Regions from separate parts of the Erwinia amylovora genome, predicted to be linked through region 1. Evidence: predicted binding sites of a transcription regulator. Region 1 holds the regulator's gene; each other region holds the start of a gene.
What was found. Region 1 encodes PurR, which represses purine synthesis genes. Its sites were predicted from a motif close to CANGCAAACGTTTGCNTG; they were not measured.

Region 1 (4,293 bases):
AAGGCATTAAGGACAGCGGCTGTAACCGGGCGGTTATGGTGGCACATAATGCCACGTTCGATCTCAACTTTATGAATGCTGCCGCAGAACGTGCCAGTCTGAAACGCAACCCTTTCCATCCCTTCGTAACCTTTGATACCGCTGCACTTAGCGGGCTGGTACTGGGGCAGACCGTGTTGGCAAAAGCCTGTAACGCAGCAGGAATGTCATTCGACAGCGCTCAGGCACATTCGGCCTTGTACGATACACTGCAAACGGCGGATCTGTTCTGTGAATTGGTTAACCGCTGGAAGCGTCTTGGCGGATGGCCATTGCCCGCTGCCGCAGAAAGCAGCACCGGCAACGCATCAGGGTGCGAATAGCCCTGGGGATTTAACGTGGGTCGGTTCAGGGACGGTAACCCAGATTTAACGGGCCTTTAGCAACAGCTAATCGCATGGTCAAAGCCATTCCCGCGCGTTGAGCTGAAATTGTTGACGCTGTGTATATCAGGCCATCAGGGGGCCGATTGCTCCGGATTAGCGATCGAGCCGGTAGCATGACAGAACGCCGAAGTGATTTGCCAGTCAGCAACTATCACCGACTGGCTTGCAGTGGCAAAACGGCAGTTCAGACGCCAGCCACGGCCATCATTCTGCGGCGTCAGTTGGGTATTTCTGGGCGGTTTCTTTGATCAACTGCTGCAGTTCACCACGCTGATACATTTCAATGATGATATCGCAACCGCCGACCAGCTCGCCGTCAACCCACAGCTGCGGGAACGTTGGCCAGTTAGCAAATTTTGGCATTTCAGCACGAATGTCCGGGTTTTGCAGAATGTCCACATACGCAAAACGCTCGCCACAGGCAGAAAGCGCCTGTACGGCCTGGGCAGAAAAACCGCAGCTCGGCAGCTTCGGCGAGCCTTTCATATATAACAGGATTGGGTTTTCTGCGATCTGGCGCTGAATTTTTTCTACAGTACTCATAAATGCCTTCCTCAATACGATACTTCGTGTATAGCTGTAGCCAGCCAATATTGTAGCTATTCTGACCTGACGTTAAAACGACAATTTCAGTACATCTGGGTTTTAACCCGCTTTGCGGTCAGAAGATGATAACAAAATAACATTTTCTCATGAGCTTTGCTGCATCCGTTGAAACACAGTTGAGGTAAAGCACTGAATTAATGAACTGATTATATTTGTTAATCTATACATCCCGATTGTATTATTGTAACAAAAAAGACCTTACCCTTTGGTCTCGAGTTAGTTTAGAATCCAAATATCCTTCTGCCTGCGCGCAGAATTCACTATTTACCTTCGCGTTGCTGCCTGCCGCAATGCACAGATTGTTAATGGAAACGATGCGTTCATTCATTACGCTTTTCATGCTGGCCATTGCTCAACTATTTTTCAATATGGCGCACGCATCGCCACAGGCGCCTGTTAATGCCGATCGGCACAAGGCTGACCGGAGCATCGCACGTGAAGATGAACGACGCAAACGACGTCCGGTAAAAGCTTCCCCGACCAAAAAACATAAAGAACCCCCGGTAAAAAAAACCAAACAACCCGCAGAACTGGCACAGCTTAGCCCGCTGCAAAAACAAAAGTTAAAAAAGAAGGCCACCGTTGTTAAGCGTCCAACGAAAAAAATAAACGCGGCGCAAAAGCCGTTAAGCCACCAGTCCGGCATCAAAAAGACCGTAAAAAAACGTTATGGCAGCCAGCGTGCAGATCGCAAGGCGGTTCTGACGGCCCCACTGAAGCTCAGTAATGCCCATCGCATTCGTTATCAGAGAGCGCGTGAAACCGCAGTGAGTAAACTGATGGGTCAGTTGGGCAAACCTTACCTGTGGGGTGGCAGCTCGCCTAAAACCGGGTTCGACTGTAGTGGCCTTGTCTGGTATGCCTATAAAGATCTGGTGAAATTCAAAATTCCTCGCACCGCTAATGAGATGTATCACCTGCGTGATGCCGCGCCGATCAGGCGTGACCGGCTTGAGAAAGGCGATCTGGTATTCTTCCGTATTAACGGCAGAGGTAGTGCCGATCATGTAGGTGTCTATCTCGGCGGCGGTAAATTCATTCAGTCACCTCGAACGGGTAAAGACATTCAGGTTAGCGCGTTGGGTGATGATTTCTGGCAAGAACATTACGTAGGCGCTCGCCGCGTGATGACTCCGAAGACGGTTCGTTAACGGTTAGCTGAAGGTATTAACTGCCGCGCCGTCAGACAAAATTCTTTGCTGGCTCCTGATGGTTTGACCCGCCGTGGCTAATAGTCCTAAATTTCGGTGAGTTATTTACTCTCGTCCCTGCCGCACTTTGCCTTAACAGCCTGGATTTATTGTTATCGTTAACGGTAAAAATCTCGTTTTCTTTGCTAAGCCTTGTTAGAATTCCTGCTTTGCGTTGCGCAACGGCGCCAAAATCTGGCTAAGCCAGCACTGCACGTCCTTTTACGGACAAGCAAGACCCCTTCCCGACCTTTTGAGACAGCCCCCAATAATTCTGGCCAATCGGGAAAAGCTTGCGTAAAGGCAAACGATTAACAAACCAGTTATCAGCAGGTTACTGATAACACCAGGAGTACGATTTTCATGGCAACGATTAAGGATGTGGCAAAGCGCGCGGGTGTTTCCACCACCACCGTGTCGCACGTCATAAACAAAACACGCTTTGTCGCCGAAGAAACGCGAGAAGCGGTTTGGGTAGCTATCAAAGAGTTGCATTATTCTCCAAGCGCCGTAGCTCGTAGCCTGAAGGTAAACCACACCAAAACCATTGGCCTGCTGGCAACCTCAAGCGAAGCACCTTATTTTGCTGAAATCATCGAGGCGGTGGAGCGCCGCTGCTTTGCTCAAGGCTATACCCTGATCCTGGGCAATGCTCATAACAACATACAAAAGCAGCAGGCTTACCTGTCGATGATGGCGCAAAAACGTGTCGACGGGCTGCTGGTGATGTGCTCTGAATACCCGGACGCGCTGATTGCGATGTTAGAAGATAACCGCAATATCCCGATGGTAGTCATGGATTGGGGCAAGTCGCGCGGTGACTTCACCGACACGGTACTGGATAACGCTTTTGATGGCGGCTATCTGGCGGGGCGTTATCTGATTGAACGCGGGCACCGCGATATTGGTGCCATCCCGGGTCAGTTGGAGCGCAACACCGGGGGCGGGCGCCATGCGGGCTTTGTGAAAGCTCTGAGCGAGGCCGGGATCACACTGCGCGATGAGTGGCTGGTACAGGGTGATTTTGAACCTGAATCCGGTTATCTCGCCATGCAACAGATCCTGTCGCAGAAACAGCGTCCGACTGCCGTATTCTGCGGGGGTGACATTATGGCGATGGGCGCAATCTGTGCAGCAGATGAAATGGGACTGCGCGTACCGCAAGACATCTCGGTGATTGGTTATGATAACGTGCGCAATGCCCGTTACTTTACTCCGGCGTTGACCACGGTACATCAACCGAAAGAGCGCCTCGGTGAAACCGCATTTGATATGTTAATTGATCGCATTACCAGCAAACGTGAAGAGTCGCAGACCATTGAGGTCTATCCTTCTCTGATCGAACGACGTTCGGTGGCGGATGGACCTTACCGGGACTACCGCCGTTAATCACGCAGCGGTGCCGGGTCCTGCTGCTCGCTAAGCCATTCGGCCCTCAGGGTTTCCGTGCTGCCAAGATATTCCAGCAGCCAGCTCAGCGCCGGTGAGGCGCTTTGTTCCGACCAGCTCAGACAGCACGGGCTGTCAGGAAAATGCGAGCTAAGCGCCAGCTCACGCAGTTCATTCCGCTGCAGCAACGGCTGGGCGAAATGGCCCGGCACCATGCCAACGCATAAACCCGCGCGCAAGCAATCAAAAGCGCTTTCCCAGTCAGGTACGACCAGCCGCCGCTGATTATCCAGCGTCCATGTCGTGCGCTTGGGTAACGCGCGTGAAGTATCTTCCAGCACCAACGAAGGCCACTCGCGTATCCACTCTTCAGTCAGTGGCCCGGGCCGACTGACTAACGGGTGTTGTGCATTAACCACGCAGCGCCAGTTAAGGCTCCCCATATCACGGAAAGCGAAACGCCCGCCAACCGGGATCGCCTGCGTGGCACCTATCGCCACATCCACCCGCCCGTCTGCCAGCGCGTCCCAAACGCCGTTAAACACTTCTGGCATGATATGCAGCTCCATGTCAGGAAAGTGGCGGTAAAAATCCACCACCAGCTGCCGCGTTCGCGACGGGCGTACAATGCGATCGACGGCGATATTGAGCTGCCCGCGCCAGCCGTTTGCCACCTGTTGACA
Region 2 (4,293 bases), 1.6 Mb from region 1:
AGCGGTGCCGTTGAGCCAATCGAATTAGCGCAGCGTCCGGCGTTTTATCGCCAGGCGCTGCGGGCGGGATAACGGTTAAACACCGTACTGCTTTTATCACGGAAATTCTGATGAAGAGTGCCTGTTGTGTGGAAGCCATTAAAAAATTTGGGTGTTGCGACAATGGTTCACCAGCATGTCGGGGTGGGCAGGCGAAGGGGAAGTGGATATCCCGCCACTGCGCGAGACGGATTTTGCCAACTGTACCTAACCGATCGGTGGCGAATCAATCATCGTTTCTTCGCTGTTCGGTTCTGCGGAAAAATGAAAATCAGCTGGTGGAAACGCGCGAACTGCTTGAGTGCGAGCGGCTGAACCAATAACAGCGCGGCAGCGAACATTGCATGCTGAACCTTGGGGATCAAGTATGGACAAAGATAAGGTCAAACTGGCGATCGCACCGATCGGCTGGAGCAACGATGATATGCCGGAGTTAGGCAAGGAGAACAGCTTCCAGCAGATTGTCAGTGAGATGGCGCTGGCTGGTTTTACCGGCAGTGAGGTGGGCAGCAAATATCCGCGTGACCCGGCGGTGCTGAAGCCGATGCTGGATATCCGGGGCATTGAGATCGTTAACGCCTGGTTCAGTACCTATTTCGCCAACGGCGACCGGCAAAAAACGCTGGATGAATTTATCAATCATCGCGATTTTCTGCATGCGATGGGGGCTAAAGTTATCGGCTGTTCCGAGCAGAGCCTGAGCATTCAGGGAACCTCAAAAGCGGTACTGGAAGAGAAACCTCACTTCAGCGATGAACAGTGGCGTCTGACGGTGGAAGGCTACAATCAGCTGGCAAAACTGGCGGCAGAGAGGGGGATGACCGTTAGCCTGCATCACCATATGGGCACCGCGATCCAAACCCGCGAAGAGGTGGACCGCTTTATGGCACAGACCGATGATGACGTCTGTTTGCTGTTTGATACCGGGCATGCATACTACTCGGAAGGCTCGCAGCAAGACATGTTGGCGATGCTGAAACAGCACCTTGCACGCATTAATCATATACATCTGAAAGATGTGCGTGACGAGGTGGTGGCAGACGTAAAGGCGCAGCGGATGTCATTTCTGGATGGCGTTAAGAGAGGCACCTTCACCGTGCCGGGCGACGGCGTGATTGATTTCGATCCGGTCTTCAAAATCCTCGACGATGGTGGCTACCGCGGCTGGATGGTGGTGGAAGCAGAGCAGGATCCGGCGCTGGCAAACCCGTTTGAATATGCGCTAAAAGCACGCCGGTTTATCCGTCAACACGCCGGTTTGTAGTTATATGCAAAAAGCGGCCTTAACTTAAGATAAAGGCGACGGCTGTCAGGCTATTTCAGCGTGATGGAGTTAATAATGCTTTCTGCTTCAATCTGCGCCTGTTGCTGGTTATCGGCTGGCAGGGTGATTTGCAGAGTCATTAGTTTGCCGTCGATTTTGCCTAATACTACGGAAGACCATGAAGACTGATTGTTGGCAGAGATCACGCTGTCCAGCTGCTGCAGCTGAAGATTGTTTACGCCGATGGTTTTGTTGGTCACCACCTGTAGCTGCGGATCGCGGCTACGCTGCTGCGCTTCAAGCCGTTCTGCCAGGGTATCCAGCCCTTCACTGGTGCTGCCGCCCTCGATGACAATGATCGCTTTCTGATCGGACTCATCGGCATAAACGTGTTTGTTATTGGCCTGGGTGCCGAGTTTGCCGCTCTTATCACTCATCCCTGGTGGTAACGCAAAGCCCAGTTTGCCGCCCATCAGCGTGACGTTCTGCGCCGACTGGCTGCTGCTGGCCTCCTGGCTGGCAGCGGCTTTGTCATTTTTGCCATCGCAGGCTGCAAGGCCCGCCACCAGTACCGCAATTCCAGCATATTTCAATAAGTTACGCATTATAGTCCCTTTTATAAATTGGTTGCATGTCGCTAAGGTATAGATACAAACGTATTCGCTATGTAAAAGCAACCCGCTGGTGGTGACAATATCATTACCTGAAGCCATCGGTTTTGATGCTTCAGGCATCAACAGGATCAGACTAGCCGAAATTCATCTGGGGACGATTAGATTTCTCTGTTAATTGCTTCAACGTCGCATTCAGCAGCAGGCCGTAAGCCGGCAGGAAGAACAGCATACAGATCAGAACCTTAAAGCTGTAATCCACCAACGCAATTTCAACCCAGTGCGTAGCCATAAACGGATCGCTGCTTTGATAGAATGCGATAAAGAAGAAGGCCAGCGTATCGCTAATATTGCCGAGGAACATCGCCGCAGCGGGTGCTATCCACCATGCCGCTTTCTGGCGCAGGCGGTTAAAGACCTGGATATCCAGCACCTGGCCGAGCGCATAGGCCATAAAGCTGGCGCAGGCGATGCGGGCAACAAACAGGTTCATCTGCTCAAGTGCCGCAAAGCCTTGCCATTCGCCCTGATAAAACAGCGCAGAAACCACGTACGAGACAAACAGCGCCGGCACCATCACCGCCAGAATAATGCGTCTTGCCAGCTGCGCACCGAAAATGCGCACCGTCAGGTCGGTCGCCAGAAAGATAAACGGGAAGCTGAATGCGCCCCATGTGGTATGCAGACCAAAAATAGTCACCGGCAGCTGCACCAGGTAGTTACTGGAAAGGATGATCAGCAGATGAAACAAAGAAAGCCAAACCAGCGCGTGCAGGCGCTGACGAGAACTGAATGCGAGCATATTGAGCCTTTTTGTATGTTATGGGGTGAGGGAACCCAGTCCTGTCCTTCATCTTTCACGCCGCAGCCGCGTTGGCTGCCCTCACGAACCCCGGTCACTTACTGATGTAAGCTCCCGGGGATCCGCTCAGTTGCCGCCTTGCCGCGACGCGAAATCTTTTGGACATGCATCCTTCATCTTTCACGCCGCAGCCGCGCTGGCTGCCCTCACGAACCCCGGTCACTTACCGATGTAAGCTCCCGGGGATCCGCTCAGTTGCCGCCTTGCCGCAACGCGAAATCCGGTGGATATGTGTACTTTTGCGGCATATTACCGTGTTGGCCTGCCAATGCAACGCTTGATTTTAGCGCAAACGTTATCGTGATATTGAACTCTTGCGCCTGCCTCGCCTGAGATTAAAATAGTGCAAAGTCCGTTACTGCCTTATTGAGAACCCTATGAGCAACCTGTTTGCCAACCCCGACCAAACCCTTGATACCCAAGGGCTGCGCTGCCCGGAACCGGTTATGATGGTGCGCAAAACCGTGCGACATATGCAGGATGGCGAAACCCTGCTGATTATCGCCGACGACCCGGCCACCACGCGTGATATTCCCGGCTTTTGCCGCTTTATGGAACACAGGCTGGTGGCTCAGGCCGTCGACGTTCTGCCATATCAGTATCTGATAAAAAAAGGCCTGTAGCCTTTCATCGAGCCTGCCCGGTTATTTCTTACTGAGTAAGCGCAGGGCGTTAGCCGTCACTAACGCCGTGGCACCAGTATCTGCCAGCACGGCCAGCCACAATCCGGTCATTCCCAGCAGCGTGGTGACAAGAAACAGGGCTTTTAACCCCAGCGCCAGCGCAATGTTCTGACGAATATTGGCGTGGGCGGCGCGCGACAGGCGGATCATCGTTGCCAGCCCGGCAAGGCGGTTATGAGGCAGTGCCGCATCGGCTGTTTCCAGCGCGATATCGCTGCCGCTGCCCATCGCAATACCAATAGTGGCGGCTTTCATCGCTGGCGCATCGTTAATCCCGTCGCCCACCATCGCCACCGTCTGCTGCTGCTGCAGCCTGGTGATGGCGTTGACCTTATCTTCCGGCAACAGGCTGGCACGATAATCAATGCCCAGCCTGGCGGCAATGGCTGCCGCAGCGCGCGGATTGTCCCCGGTCAGCATCACCGCCTGAATACCCAGCGCCTGCAATTCTGCCAGCGCGTTTCGGGCATCGGCGCGCAGCGTATCACGCAGGGCAAAGGCGGCCAGCGCCTGCTGACCTTCGTGCAGTATCACCACGGTATTGCCGCCATTTTCCAGCGCTTCAACCGCTTTACTCTGCAGAGATGGTAGTTCTTTAGCCATTTGTGACGGTGAACTTACAGACAGTAAGCGGCCACTTACCATTGCCTGTATGCCGCTTCCCGGCATAGCACGCTGATCGCTCGCCGCTGGGATCGCCAGCTGACGCGCATTGGCTGCCGCCACGATAGCCCGCGCTAAAGGGTGCGATGAACCCTGTTCAATGGCGGCGGCGGTAGCCAGCAGGTGTGATTCATCGCTGCCATTCAGCGTAACGATGGCGGTGAGCTGTGG
Region 3 (4,293 bases), 1.0 Mb from region 1:
TTTTGGAAAAAGTGGGGTTTGAAATGGATGCGATAACCACCAAAACCTACGGTTATCGTCGCGGTGAAGACTATGTCTATGTCAACCGTGAAGCGCGCCTCGGTCGTACCGCGTTGGTTATCCACCCGACGCTTAAAGAGCGAAGCCAGGCCATCGCTACCGCTGCCTCGGAGGTAAAAACATGCGATCACTATGTCCGCTTCCCGATGTATCTGGTTGGTGAGGCAAACGACCATTACGGTATTCCCCACGGTTTCAGTTCCCGCATGGCGCTGGAGCGTTATCTGGAGCGCATGTTTGGATAATCTCACCGGCAGAAAATGAACTGGCAGGCATGCGCGTCCACGGCATGCAGAATGTTTCCCCTTTAATGGCTGAATAACGCGCTAATTAATCACTGTGTTCCCCCGCTGGCATGCGTGGGTAAATAATGAAAACTTACCCGGTCAGGCTTAGACTGTCAGCATACTGGACATATGCAGGAATAATGATGAAACGGGCGATCGCAGCGCTGATAGCGGCGTGGATATTAACGGGGTGTGCAACCATCGTCTCCAGCGAGACGCAGGATGTGACGCTGCAAACCCAGCCCCCCGGGGTGAAATTTGTGGTGCAGGACGAGAGCGGTAAAGCGGTGGCAGAAGGCTATACGCCAAAAACCGTGACGCTGGCAAAGTCCAGCGGCGACTATTTTGGTAAGAAAAAGTACCTGGTCATGCTGGAGCGTGCCGGCTATGTGCCGCAGACGCTGCCGTTGAAAGAGAGCGCAAACCTGTGGTATTTGCTGGGCAATATTCCACTGCTCGGGTTCCCTGGCTGGCTGGTGGTTGACCCGTTCTATGGCGGGATGTACAAAATTGAGCCGCCGCGCCTGCAGGTGGTGATGAGTCCTGTCGGCGCTCGCGGGGCTTAGTTATTAAACCAGAGCAGGCCGGATTTCCGGCCTGCTTACTGTGCCGCAGGTTGCACCATGCCCTGTGCGGGTTTGAAACGCTCAAGAAACTGAGGCTGGAAGATGCACATACGTATGGTGTTACGGTATTCACCGTTAATAAAGAACTCGTGGATTAACTCGCCTTCCACCTCAAAGCCCAGCTTGCGATAGATGTGAATCGCCTTTTCGTTCTCTTTATCGACAATCAGGTAAAGCTTGTAGAGATTCAGCACCGAGAAACCATAATCCATTGCCATCTTAACCGCCTGACTGGCCAGTCCTTTGCCCTGATGACTGGGGGCGATAATAATCTGAAACTCCGCCCGGCGGTGGACGTGATTAATTTCCACCAGTTCCACCAGCCCCGCATTGCTTCCGGCATGCTCCACTACAAAGCGCCGCTCGCTTTGGTCATGAATGTGCTTGTCATAGAGATCTGACAGCTCCACAAAAGCCTCATACGGTTCTTCAAACCAGTAGCGCATCACGCTGGCGTTATTATCCAGCTGGTGGACAAACCGCAGATCTTCCCGCTCCAGCGGGCGCAGCGTAACGTCGTGGTCAACAAATTTGGCACACATAACTCTTCCTGTTTGCAGATGCTGTATTGCCCAGCAAGTATAACGTTTTACCGGCGGCAAAAAAAACGCGCCGGTCGGCGCGTTGAGCTGTTAGCCATGTTGGCGTCCCTGGCGCAGGCCGGTTCGCTGTCAGAAGTTATAGCCAACCACCAGATAGTAGCCAAAGCCGGTTGATTTCACGGTGAAATCCCCGGCGCCGAAGTTCTGCACCACGCCGTCGTTCCACTGTCCGCCGTTGTGGAAGTAGCGCGCAACAAACGAGTAGTGCCAGCGATCGTAGCCGAGAGAAAGAATATGGCTGGAGGCGATGGAATTGCTGGTTCGTGCCGGGCTGGCGTTATCACCAAGCTGCGAACCCCAGTCAAAGTTGGTAAAGCCGATATAGCTCAGATTGCCGCCCCACAGTGTGGTCAGCGGCACAAAGTATTTCACCTTGAAGCGGTAACCGTCCCAGCGGTCTTCGTTAGCTGCGCCATAGTTCTCCCACTGATATTTGGCGTATACGTTCAAAGACAAGCCCATATCAGAATGTGTGTCGATGTCGGTGCCCAGCCCCATATACCAGGTATTCTGGCGGCTGGCCTTGTTATCGCCCATGTCGTAGACGTAGTTGTTGGCGAAATACCACTCTTTAAACGGGCCAAAGCCCAGCTGGGTGCCGGTCAGTTTATCAATGGAGAAGCGTGGTTCAATCTCCATAAAGAACGGGGAACCGTCATCCCAGGCGCCGACGTTATTACCGTTGCCGGTGCCGAAGAATTTAGGCACATCGATATAGCCGTAAAAATCCAACCCGTCTTTATGCGCAAAGGCTTCATATTCGAGATACACATCGTTATTCAGCCTGGGTCCGAAGCGGGTGTGATAGCTGCCCACCACGTTAACGCTCTGATGCCACCAGTCTGAAACGTATTCGGCGTTGCCGGTTTCAGCGACGGAGGATTGGGTATAAGAAAGCGCGGCCAGCGCTCCGGCCATGATTATTTTATATTTCATTAGTGCTTTTCACATGCTCAGTGACCTGTCTGGCAGCTATCGTTCAGGTCGGGTTGCCGCTTCTACAGGCGAAATGGGTGGTTATCGCGAAGGCAAAAACACCCGCATGAATTCTGCGGCAGTGTGCCGCCGTCAGCGCTCTAGCAAATAGATATCACTCACACTTGTCAAAGTGTGTTTCATTTCGATTTGGTTAAAGTGTGATTTTTATCACAAATTAATCAGTGCAGAGTGAACTTTATCGCTAACGTGCTGTTCAGGCATCTAAACGTCGGGGTAAACGATTGCCTGGTATTGAATGAGCAAATCCTGCCGATTTTGTTGCAGATAGCAGGGTTTTGAATCCGCGCTAAACGCACCAGTGAATAAGTATTCTTATAGATAAAGGCCGGGATCGCCGACTGACAGCCAGCCGCTGCGCGATGGACGCGCCGGCCTTGCCCGTCATCGCAATAGCGCGCCGGTACGATAGTTGACGGTCAGCTGATTACTGAGGATGGTGAGTGCGGGTTGCAGGGAGCCTCGCGTCACCGTGGAATAAATAAAACGAAAAGGGCCGTCGGCGGGAAATGACGACGGTAAGGTTTGCTCACCGGCCAGCGCGGGCAACGCCATGCAGCGCCCCCGGCTGCATAACGTTATTTTAAGATCCGGCGGTGGCGCGCTGTCGGGGGTGATACGCCATGCCACCCGCGCTGCCGTTGCCGAAGCGGGGAGCGGCGCGCCAGGCTGCAGCGGACGGCTGGTGATCTCCTGCTGGCCGCGAGAAATAACGCCACCGAAGCTCTGACTGCTCCAGGCGCCGCCGTGGCTGGCGTGCACGGCAATCGGCAGCATCAACAGCAGGGCAGGCAGCGCGCTTTTCACGACTGCCCCCCGATCATCCAGGTCATGCGCACATTTCGCTGGCTATTAATCTCCTGACTTGACAACACCACCAGCTGCGGGAAGATGCGCCGCAAATAGCGTGACAGCATCAGGCGCAGAGAGGGATTAACCAGCAGCACCGGCGGGGCTCCAATGCCTTCCTGATGTTGTAGCGCCAGGCCAGTCTGCTTCATCAGGTTTTCCGCAATACCTGGCTCAATGGCGCTGCCGCTTTGCGTAGCCTGCACCAGCAGCTGTTCCAGTGACAAATCCAGCCCAATCACCTGAATATCGTCGTCAGCGGTAAACCACTGATGGGTGATTGAGCGCGCCAGCCGCACGCGTACGCGGGCGGTTAATTCATCGGCATCGCTCTGCGCGCTGGCAAATTCGGCCAGCGTGTCGATGATGGTGCGCATGTCGCGGATGGCAATACGTTCGGCCAGCAGGTTTTGCAGCACCTTATGCAGCGTGGTCAGCGAGATCACCCCTGGTATCAGGTCTTCTACCAGCTTAGGTGACTGTTTGGTCAGCTGGTCAAGCAGCTGTTGCGCTTCCTGACGACCAAACAGCTCTTCGGTATGGATGCTGATCAGATGATTCAGATGGGTAGCGACCACCGAACTGGGATCGACCACGGTATAGCCCAACGTTTGTGCCAGCTCGCGCTGTACCTCATCGATCCACAGGGCGGGTAAGCCAAAGGTCGGTTCTACGCAGGCGGTGCCCGGTACGTCACCTTCCGCACAACCCGGGTTGATCGCCATAAAGCGTTCCGGTATCACTTCGCCGCGACCGATCTCAACGCCTTTCAGCAAGATGCTGTAGGAGGTGGGAGAGAGATCGAGGTTATCGCGTATATGCACCGGCGGCGGCAAAAAGCCCATCTGCTGGGCAAACTTTTTACGGATGCCG

Region 2: the regulator PurR is predicted to act here: its motif matches at 3,062-3,079, upstream of tusA (sulfurtransferase TusA).
Region 3: the regulator PurR is predicted to act here: its motif matches at 2,785-2,802, upstream of JGC47_RS12810 (nucleoside-specific channel-forming protein Tsx).

Annotation. Positions count from the first base shown of each region.
Region 1 is NZ_CP066796.1:1,757,067-1,761,359, reverse strand. Features, by position in the region: gene rnt (ribonuclease T) at 1-362, shown strand, start outside; gene JGC47_RS08210 (Grx4 family monothiol glutaredoxin) at 630-968, opposite strand; gene JGC47_RS08205 (C40 family peptidase) at 1,346-2,182, shown strand; gene purR (HTH-type transcriptional repressor PurR) at 2,585-3,610, shown strand; gene punR (DNA-binding transcriptional activator PunR) at 3,607-4,293, opposite strand, start outside.
Region 2 is NZ_CP066796.1:174,799-179,091, forward strand. Features, by position in the region: gene iolG (bifunctional inositol 2-dehydrogenase/D-chiro-inositol 1-dehydrogenase) at 1-72, shown strand, start outside; gene iolE (myo-inosose-2 dehydratase) at 407-1,303, shown strand; gene JGC47_RS00735 (DcrB family lipoprotein) at 1,354-1,908, opposite strand; gene JGC47_RS00740 (7-cyano-7-deazaguanine/7-aminomethyl-7-deazaguanine transporter) at 2,051-2,716, opposite strand; gene tusA (sulfurtransferase TusA) at 3,154-3,399, shown strand; gene JGC47_RS00750 (zinc/cadmium/mercury/lead-transporting ATPase) at 3,421-4,293, opposite strand, start outside.
Region 3 is NZ_CP066796.1:2,786,786-2,791,078, reverse strand. Features, by position in the region: gene JGC47_RS12825 (DUF2002 family protein) at 1-305, shown strand, start outside; gene JGC47_RS12820 (hypothetical protein) at 491-913, shown strand; gene speG (spermidine N1-acetyltransferase) at 949-1,515, opposite strand; gene JGC47_RS12810 (nucleoside-specific channel-forming protein Tsx) at 1,645-2,511, opposite strand; gene JGC47_RS12805 (flagellar protein FlhE) at 2,956-3,378, opposite strand; gene flhA (flagellar biosynthesis protein FlhA) at 3,375-4,293, opposite strand, start outside.